Regions from separate parts of the Bradyrhizobium sp. JHI2711 genome, predicted to be linked through region 2. Evidence: predicted binding sites of a transcription regulator. Region 2 holds the regulator's gene; each other region holds the start of a gene.
The links. The regulator PhoB, encoded in region 2, activates phosphate uptake and scavenging genes when phosphate is short. The targets are predictions, from matches to a motif close to TGTCATNNANCTGTCAT.
Positions count from the first base shown of each region.

Region 1: ACTEK7_RS31120 (UDP-2,3-diacylglucosamine diphosphatase) is a predicted target of PhoB. The motif match lies at 1,319-1,335, and genes of this name have one in related genera.
Region 3: ACTEK7_RS19710 (YdcH family protein) is a predicted target of PhoB. The motif match lies at 1,314-1,330, and genes of this name have one in related genera.

Region 1 covers NZ_JBPZPT010000005.1:96,970-100,240, reverse strand. Annotated here, with positions in the region: gene ACTEK7_RS31125 (glycosyltransferase family 4 protein) at 1-469, opposite strand, end outside; gene ACTEK7_RS31120 (UDP-2,3-diacylglucosamine diphosphatase) at 483-1,295, opposite strand; gene thiD (bifunctional hydroxymethylpyrimidine kinase/phosphomethylpyrimidine kinase) at 1,635-2,435, opposite strand; gene ACTEK7_RS31110 (PAS domain S-box protein) at 2,756-3,271, shown strand, end outside.
Region 2 covers NZ_JBPZPT010000002.1:749,466-752,736, reverse strand. Annotated here, with positions in the region: gene ACTEK7_RS16020 (GcrA family cell cycle regulator) at 335-847, shown strand; gene phoB (phosphate regulon transcriptional regulator PhoB) at 1,142-1,849, opposite strand; gene phoU (phosphate signaling complex protein PhoU) at 1,872-2,588, opposite strand; gene pstB (phosphate ABC transporter ATP-binding protein PstB) at 2,600-3,271, opposite strand, start outside.
Region 3 covers NZ_JBPZPT010000002.1:1,522,369-1,525,639, forward strand. Annotated here, with positions in the region: gene ACTEK7_RS19690 (GGDEF domain-containing protein) at 1-258, shown strand, start outside; gene ACTEK7_RS19695 (hypothetical protein) at 260-511, opposite strand; gene ACTEK7_RS19700 (hypothetical protein) at 534-752, opposite strand; gene ACTEK7_RS19705 (YdcH family protein) at 881-1,087, opposite strand; gene ACTEK7_RS19710 (YdcH family protein) at 1,418-1,600, shown strand; gene ACTEK7_RS19715 (NAD(P)/FAD-dependent oxidoreductase) at 1,747-2,871, opposite strand; gene ACTEK7_RS19720 (EAL domain-containing protein) at 3,074-3,271, shown strand, end outside.

The DNA of each region.
Region 1 (3,271 bases), on a different contig from region 2:
GCACGACATTGTCGAAGCCGCGCTCGGTCAGTTCGCGCGCGAGCGCCGGCGTCGCCGCCATCACGGCGCGACTGGCGCTGTGGAAGCGCCGCAGCGCCCGCCAGATCAGCGAGCCCGGCACTGGCACGCGGGCGCGGACATATTCGGGAAAGCGGGTATGGAAGCTGGTCGTGAACGGCAGCTTGCGCTGGCGGCAATAGCGGCGGACCATCAGGCCGATCGGCCCTTCGGTCGCGATGTGGATGCTGTCGGGACGTGCCTCCTCGATCAGCCTTGCGATCCGGGCCGGGCGCGGCATGGCGAGGCGCACGTCGCGATAGCTCGGCATCGCGAAGGTGCGGAACGATTGCGGCGTCAGGAACGTGAACTCGACGCCGAGCGCTTTTGCAGCGTCAGAGAGCTTGGTCAGCGTCCGAACCACACCGTTGACTTGCGGGTGCCAGGCGTCGGTCGCGACCAGGATGCGCATCAAGTGGTCCTTGTTATGCAGCTCTAGCTGCGACCTGTGGCACCTGCTCCGGCTTCCGCAACTGATCCGCCCAGGTGATGATCTCGAAATGGCCGTCGTCATGCTCGACCAGGGCGGTGCAGCTCTCCACCCAGTCGCCGCAATTCATGTAGCGGATGCCGGCCTCGTCGCGGATCACGGCGTAGTGGATGTGGCCGCAGATCACGCCGTCGGCCTGGTGACGCCGCGCCTCGGCGGCGAGCGCCTGCTCGAACGCGCCGATATAGTTGACGGCGTTCTTGACCTTCTGCTTGGCCCATTGCGACAGCGACCAATAGGGCACGCCGAACAGGCGGCGGAAGAAGTTGACCAGGCGGTTCATCTGGATCGCGAAGTCGTAGGCCTTGTCGCCGAGATGGGCGAGCCAGCGCGCGTTCTGCACCACGAGATCGAAGATGTCGCCGTGAATGACGAGATAGCGCTTGCCGTCGGCGCCGGTGTGAACCGTGTTCTCGACCACGTCGATGCCGCCGAAATGCGTACCGTAATAGTTGCGCAGGAACTCGTCGTGATTGCCGGGAATGTAGATGACCTTGGCGCCCTTGCGCGCCTTGCGCAAAAGCTTCTGGACGAGGTCGTTATGCGATTGCGGCCAGTGCCAGCTCGATTTCAGCGCCCAGCCGTCGACGATGTCGCCGACGAGATAGATCGTATCGGCATCATGGTAGCGCAGGAAGTCGAGCAGAAGATCGGCTTGTGAACCGCGGGCCCCGAGATGGACGTCGGAGATGAACAACGTGCGAAAGCGCCGCTCCGGGCTCTCGTCACTCACATCGTAACTTCCCATGCGCCAGCCTGTAACAATGTCCCGTGACAGGGGGATGACCGATTGAACCCTTGAGGCACCTTCAAATACGAATCACGCCTTGCCTCGCCCTCCCCGCGAATATCAGTCGCATGCGACAATCAGGCGACATGGCGCCGCAGGGGCGCAAGCCCCCGCTCTTCTCTGAGGCAAACCTCCCCGCGGCACATCCTTCGAGACGCCCGCCCTTGGCGGGCCCTCAGGATGAGGACCGAGTGTGCGGCCCTAGCTTCAACGGGCACAGTGCTGCTTAGCCTCATCCTGAGGAGACCGCTGGAAGCGGTCGTCTCGAAGGATGGGGCGCGCGTTCAGGTGCCCGCCTCAGTAGAACTTGTGGAAATGATGGATCGGCCCGTGGCCGTGGCCGACGCTGAAGCGGTCGGCGGCGGCGATCGCGGCGCTGATCCAGGCCTTGGCGTTGCGCACGGCGGCCTCGAGGTCCTCGCCCCTGGCCAGCCCGGCCGCGATGGCGGAGGACAGCGAGCAGCCGGTGCCATGGGTGTTACGGGTGGCCACACGCGGCGCGGCGAGCGCGATCGCGGTCTCGGCAGTGACGAGATAGTCGGTGCTCTCGGCGCCCTCCCCGTGCCCGCCCTTGATCAGGACGGCGCGGCAGCCCAGCGCCAGCAGGCGGCGTCCCTGGCTTTCGATCTCGGCCTCGCTCGCCGCCACCGGTGCATCGAGCAGGGCCGCAGCTTCCGGCAGGTTCGGCGTGATCACGGCAGCCAACGGCATCAGCCTGGCGCGCAGGGCGTCGACGGCTTCAGCGGCGAGCAGGCGGTCGCCGGAGGTCGCCACCATGACGGGATCGAGCACGACATGCCGCGGCGACCAGCGCGACAGCGCGGCCGCGATGGCATCGATGCTGGCGGCCTGGGCCACCATGCCGATCTTCACCGCACCGATGTCGAGGTCGGAGAACACCGCGTCGATCTGCTCGGTGACGAACCCGGCCGGCACCGCGTGAATGCCGGTCACGCCGCGCGTGTTCTGCGCCGTCAACGCCGTGATCACGGAGGCGCCATAGACGCCGAGCGCGGCAAAGGTCTTCAGGTCCGCCTGGATGCCGGCGCCGCCGCTCGAATCGGAACCGGCGATGGTGAGTGCGACCGGGGTCGTCATCGCGGGAGACATGTGCTTGAGGAGGCCGCCATGGCCTCTCGTAGCGCGACCGTGGAACGTCAGCAAGCGCGCCGGGCCGCCGCCAGGCGTGATTCGCGAACCGATTGCGCGCCTTGCGAATCAGTCGGACACCGCGCGGACCAAGGCCCGAAATGATGGGGGCTTGAAAATGCAACGGCGCCGGACCCTTGCTATAGTCGCGTACCTTAGCGTGCTTCGCCGGTTACGCGAGACGTCAGGTGGTGGAACCGTCCAGCGCCCCCATGTTGCGGGCCGCCGGCCCCGCAAGCCACCTGAACAAGACTCCTTGGGGTGGAACGATGTGGGCCTTCTTCGAACGTCTCCTCGACTCGTCCATGCTGTCGCCGCACGGCATCTGCCTGTTGTGGGAGCCTCAGCTGATCTGGCTTCACGTCGTTTCCGACGCCAGCATTGCCGCTGCCTATTTCTCGATCCCGTTCGCCCTCGCTATTCTCGTCACCAAGCGGCGCGACCTCAAGTTCGGCTGGGTCTACTGGGCGTTCGCGATCTTCATCATGGCGTGCGGCCTGACCCACGTGCTGTCGATCTATACGCTCTGGGTTCCGATCTACGGCATCGAGGGCATGCTCAAGGCCGCCACGGCGGTCGCGTCGGTCTTCACCGCCGCCGCGCTCTGGCCGCTGCTGCCGAAGATCCTCACGATCCCCTCGCCGTTCGAGCTGCGACAGGTCCAGGCCGCGCTCGAGGAGGAGGAAATCAAGAGCCGCGACGCCACGCTGCTGCTGCAGCAGGTCCGCGACGCCCAGCGCGCGATGCGCGAGAGCGTGGCGCGCCTCACCGCGATCGTCGAGACC
Region 2 (3,271 bases):
ACGGGTGTCAATGCCGCCCGGAAAGCCTCGCGAAACGCTGATTCCGTAGTCTTGCGGTGCCGATTTTGCGGGTTTTTCACCACGGAACATGTGGAAGCGAGTCGGCGGACTCTTGCGCGGGAGTCACGCCATATTGTAGCGTTTGGACTGTCAGATACGACATCTCGTGCAGCAGTTCTGATCCCAGAAGTCCTCATGTACCGGCGTAAACGTTCGGGCGTCTTGAGCGCGCCCGGCGAGCCTTAAGGGATTCTGACGGCACGGGTTTTTCAAGGCTAAAGCATTCGCTGCGAAGGCCCCAGGATGGCAGGCGCGCAGCGAGGGAAAGGGTGCAATGACGGTTTTGACCTGGTCCGATGATCGCGTCGAGCAGCTGAAGAAGCTCTGGGAGGCCGGACTTTCGGCCAGCCAGATCGCGGCGGAGCTCGGCAATGTGACCCGCAATGCCGTGATCGGCAAGGTGCACCGGCTCGGCCTGTCCGGCCGCGCCAAGAGCCCTTCATCGGCAGCGCCGCGGCCGCGCAAGGCACGGCCCGCGCAGCATATGATGCGGGTGACCCGCCCCGTCGCGCGCGGCAACACCGCGTTGGCGCAGGCCTTCGAGGTCGAGTTGGAAGCCGAGCCGGTTACCTACGACAACGTGGTGCCGATGAGCCAGCGGCTGTCGCTGCTGGAATTGAACGAGGCGACCTGCCACTGGCCGGTCGGCGATCCCTCGAGCCCGGATTTCTTCTTCTGCGGCGGCAAGGCGCTCTCCGGCCTGCCCTATTGTGCCCAGCATTCGCGCGTGGCCTATCAGCCCGCAGCGGATCGCCGTCGCGCAGCACCGAAACCGGGCACGCGGTGAGCTTGCGGAATTCCCTGATCGCCAAGCTTTGATCGCCAAGCTTGATCGCCAAGACTGCAGCCGTCACACGATGACGGCTCCCAATCGCTCGGTGTCATCCCCGCGAAGGCGGGGATCCGTAACCGCGGGGCGCAATCGTTGCGCGAGATGGTCACTCCGAGTCTTCGCCAAACCACGTCCTGTGGCTAATCGCGAAGAGCGCAAGCGCTCAGATCCCGGGCTCACGCTGCGCGCGCCCCGGGATGACGGCCGAGATCGGCGCCGCAGTTCGCCAAACCAGCTGTCGCTGGCGCTTTATGTCTGCTCAGCCTTCGCGAAGCGATCGTCCAGCGCGTAGCCGGCGCCGCGGACGGTGCGGATCGGGTCCTGCTCGCGGCCGAGATTGAGCAGCTTGCGCAGGCGGCCGATATGCACGTCGACGGTGCGCTCGTCGATGTAGATGTCGCGGCCCCAGACGCTGTCGAGCAGCTGCTCGCGCGAGAACACGCGGCCGGGATGCTCCAGGAAGAACTCCAGCAGGCGATATTCGGTCGGACCGAGATCGATCGGCCGGCCCGAGCGCGCCACGCGGCGCTTGTCGCGGTCGAGCTCGATATCGCCATAGGCGAGCACGGTGGCGAGGCGCTCGGGACTTGCGCGCCTGAGCAGGCCCTTCACGCGCGCGAGCAGCTCCGGCACCGAGAACGGCTTGACGATGTAATCATCCGCGCCGGTCGCGAGCCCGCGCACCCGTTCGCTCTCCTCGCCGCGCGCGGTGAGCATGATGATCGGCAGCTGCTTGGTCTCGGGGCGGGTCCGAAGCCGCCGGCACAGCTCGATGCCTGACAGGCCCGGCAGCATCCAGTCGAGCACGATCAGATCGGGAATGTGCTCCTTGAGGCGGGTGTCGGCGTCATCGCCGCGCATCACCGTCTCGACGTCATAGCCGTCGCCTTCGAGGTTGTAGCGGAGAAGCTCGGTGAGAGCTTCCTCGTCCTCAACCACCATAATGCGTGCGCCCATGTGGTCGTCGCTCCTTAAGTCGTCAGGTATTCGGCACCGTCGTGGCGAAGGTCGTCATGTCGCCCTTCGGCCGCTTGTCGGTGATCGCCTGGCCCTCGATCATGTAGAACACTGTCTCGGCGACGTTGGTGGCGTGGTCGCCGATCCGCTCGATGTTCTTGGCACAGAACATCAGGTGGATGCAGAACGAGATGTTGCGCGGATCCTCCATCATGTAGGTGAGGAGCTCGCGGAACAGCGAGGTGCAGATGGCGTCGACTTCCTCGTCGCCCTTCCACACCGCCATCGCCGCCGGCAAATCGTGCGCGGCATAGGCGTCCAGCACCGACTTGACCTGCTGCTGCACGAGATCGGTCATGTGCTCCAGGCCGCGGAACAGCTTGAGCGGATGGAAATCCGTCTCCAGCGCCGCGACGCGCTTGCCCATGTTCTTGGCGAGATCACCGATGCGCTCGAGATCGGTCGCAACGCGCATGGCGCCGACGATCTCGCGCAGGTCGACAGCCATCGGCTGGCGGCGGGCGATGGTGAGCACGGCACGCTCCTCGATGCGCTTCTGCAGCGCGTCGAGCTCGGCGTCGGTGGTGACGACGCGCTGGCCGAGCGCGACGTCGCGGCGGATCAGCGCGTCGACGGAATCGACGATCATGCGCTCGGCGATGCCGCCCATCTCGGCGACCAGGCGGGTGAGCTCCTGAAGGTCGCTGTCGAAAGCCTTTACGGTATGTTCAGAACCCATGTTCCGTCTCCTCAGCCGAACCGGCCGGTGATGTAATCCTGCGTGCGCCGATCGCTCGGCGACGTGAAGATCTTGCTGGTGTCGTCGAACTCGATCAACTCGCCGAGATACATGAAGGCGGTCTTGTCGGAGACGCGCGCCGCCTGCTGCATGTTGTGGGTGACGATCGCGATCGTGTAGTTCTCTGACAATTCCTGGATCAGCTCCTCGACCTTGGCTGTCGAGATCGGGTCGAGCGCCGAGCAGGGCTCGTCGAACAGGATCACCTCGGGCCGCACCGCGACGGTGCGGGCGATGCAGAGGCGCTGCTGCTGGCCGCCGGAGAGCGACAGGCCGGAGGCATTGAGCTTGTCCTTGACCTCGTTCCACAGCGCGCCGCCGCGCAGCGCCTTCTCGACGCGGTCGTCCATCTCGGACTTGGAGATCTTCTCGTAGAGACGAATGCCGAAGGCGATGTTCTCGTAGATCGTCATCGGGAACGGCGTCGGCTTCTGGAACACCATTCCGACCCGGGCCCTCAGCAGGTTGAGGTCCAGCTTGGGGTCGAGGATGTTGGTCTGGTCGAGCAGCAGCTGGCCGGTGGCGCGCTGGCCCGGATAGAGATCGTACATCCGGTTGAAGATGCGCAGCAGGGTCGACTTGCCGCAGCCCGACGGGCCGATGAACGCCGTGACACGATTGGT
Region 3 (3,271 bases), 770 kb from region 2:
GAGTTCGCGCTGCTGCTCTGGAATCTCAGCGAGACCGATGCGAAGGTCAAGGCTGCGGCCTTGGAGCAGGCGATCGACGAATTGTCATTCGTTTTTCGCGGCCAGCACGTGGCCGCGGGCGCCTCGGCCGGCGTCGCGCTGCTCGGTCCGCAATCCGCTGCAGGCCGCGCCCTGGAGGAGGCGGATGCCGCCATGTATGTGCGCAAGGCGAGCCGCCGGCACGAGCCGCGGATCAGGCTGGTCGGCGGCGAGCGCTAGTCTAGAGGGTGGCAAGATCTTCCGGCACGTTGCCGAACTTGCGCAGCAGCGTCGCGTCGCCGAATTCGCCGGTCATGGGATCGCCGCTGCGGCTGAACGCGATCGCGCCGATATGGCCGGCGCCGCGCGCCAGCATCTCTGCGCGTCGCAGCGCCGCCGTCGAGGACTGACACTCCTCTGCAGCGCCTGCGACGGGTGATCCGTCGTCATCGATCAAGAAGGGCATTGCAACGTAATAGGTCACATCCGACATGGCGTTGCTCCAAGGTTGAAGATTATGCGGCGCTGCTCTTGCTCCGCATCTTGCTGCGCGAGATCTCCGGAATGCAGCCGGCTGAAATCGCCGCCTGCAATTCCTCCAGCTCGGCTTCCAGATATTCGTTGGCCATGATCAGCGCCTTGATGGTGCTGCGCAGATTGCCGTCGCACATCGCGATCGCCTGATCGCAGGCCTGTTCGTAATGGCTGTTGTCGAAAAGGGCGGTTGCCGACATCTGCGTTGTCCTCGTGTGTTGTCCTTGAGCGTTCTCTGAGGTGGGGCGCCCGCGAATGTTCCTATTTTGTTCTTATTGAGTCAAGCGGATTCGGAAGCGGCGGGGCGCCGCGCAAGACCGGCTCACGGTCAGGCGATGATGTCGGGGGTGATCTGGTCTTCGATGAACGCGATGCGGTCGCGCAACAACAGCTTGCGCTTCTTCAGGCGCTGTAACCGCAACAGGTCGGGGGCGGGCGATTGATGCAATGCATCGATCGCCGCATCGAGATCTCGGTGTTCCTGCTGCAACCGGGTGAGCTCGGCTTCGAGCTCACGCTCATCTTCATTGGTCATGTCTGCGGTGGCCGAAAACCGATAGGCGTGAGATCCGGGCTGTGGATGCCCTGTGGAAATTATCGTCCTTGCGCCGCGTGATCGCAAGCGATCTGCGATCCCTCGTCCCCGATCTCCAGCAACATATTTCTGCAGGGAGCTGCGGCGGTGCGTGGGCGTATTGATATCATGGATTTTTCCGGCGTGGTTCCCTTAGTCACGCTTCGTTACATATGAACTTTCAAAAATGACGCTGCAACGACGGATACCCATCGACAGGACGAATCGGTGATGTAGACTTGGTTGTCCGGATCGAATCCTAAAGGTTCAACCCTACCGAGGAGGTTTCGAATGACAATTCAGGCACATCTCGTTGAATTGGAACGGAAGCACAAACTTCTCGAAAACGAATTGCACGAAGCTCTCGTGCACCTTTCAACAGACGACCTGCAAATTGTTGAGTTGAAGCGCCGGAAGTTGATGGTCAAGGACCAGATCGAGCGTCTGAAGCAATCTGGCGACACGCTCCACTAGTAACCCCCGTGACAGTGTAGAGTTGATCACGTCCTTCACGCAGGGATGAGAGCATCCGTGCTCATCCCTGCTGCAAGGTGTGTACCGTGCAACACGGTTGTGCGGCGCTCATTCTTGCTTGGACCCGTGGCTCTCGACGCGCACACTTATCCGCTTCTCGAAACACTGTCGATATCTGCGAGCTCGGCGACGTGATCGGCGATCGCGAGCGAGGACGTCAGTCCCGGCGATTCGATGCCGAACAGATTGATCAGGCCTGCAACGCCGTGATCGCGCGGGCCCTGCATCAAGAAATCCTGCGTGGCCACGGCCGGCGGCACGATCTTCGGGCGGATGCCCGAATAGCTCGGCATCAGCGCGCCGTCAGGCAGCGTCGGCCAGTATTTGCGGATCGCGGGATAGAAGCGCTCGGCGCGTGACGGATCGACCTCGTAGTCGATCGTCTCGATCCATTCGACGTCAGGCCCGAAGCGCGCCTGTCCTGCCATGTCCAGCGTCAAGTGCACCCCGAGGCCGCCGGGCTCCGGCACCGGATAGATCAGACGCGAGAACGGCGCCTTGGCGTTGCAGCTGAAGTAGTTTCCCTTGGCGAGATAGGCCGGCGGAATCCGGTCCAGCGGCATGCCGTCGATGTTGCGCGCCACATGCGTTGCCGACAGCCCCGCGGCGTTGACGAGGAGGTTGCATTGCAGCGTCATCGGTGCCTCGCCGCCGGCATCGATCTCGATGAGGCCGGCCGCCGCCTTGGCACGGATCAGCGGGGTGTGAAACGCGAAAGCTGCGCCGGCGTCCTCGGCTTCGCCGCGCAGTGAGAGCATGTAGGAATGGCTGTCGATGATGCCCGTCGACGGTGACAGCAGCGCGGCGTCGCAGGCGAGCGCCGGCTCCAGCGCGCGTGCGGCCTCGCCCGAGAGCAGCTGCATGTCGAGCACGCCGTTGGCCTCGGCATGCGCCTTGATCGATTGCAGCTTCTCGGTCTCCTTCGGGCTGGTCGCGACGATCAGCTTGCCGCAATTTTTGTGCGGGATGCCGCGCTCGGCGCAGTAGCGGTACAGCGCGTGCTTGCCTGCCACGCACATGCGCGCCATCCAGCTCCCGGCCCGGTAGTAGATGCCGGCATGGATCACCTCGCTGTTGCGCGAGGAGGTGACGGTGCCGATCGCCTCGGCTTCCTCCAGCACGATCACCTCGCGCCCGGCCTGGGCGAGCTTCCGGGCCACCGCGAGCCCGACCACGCCGGCTCCGATGACGACGCAATCGACCCTATCCATGGTTGTGCAGGATACCAGTTGGAAGCACCGGTGGCGCACGGTCCGGATGCGGCGGCGCAGGCGGGGCTTCCGTTAAGAAGTCGTTTATCATGTCAGGGCAATTGCCGCATTTTATGTCACATTATTCTGTTGTGCCCACAGGCGTTTACCCGATCCAAACCCGCGAAGCCAGACAATCCGACGTTGAAATCGCGGGTGGCTGATGGCTGAGAAGAACTGGCACGTGGGCAGCACGCTTTGGATTGCTGTGCACGCCCTCCTATGCCTGGCCGTTACGGGCGCGCCTGCGCGCGCCTTTGCGGCATCGGACAGCCTTGCCGTTCCGGGCGATCTCACCAGGCTTGATCCCGGCGTGATCTGGGAAGCCCTCATCGCGGGCATCGTGGTCTGCTCGTTCCTC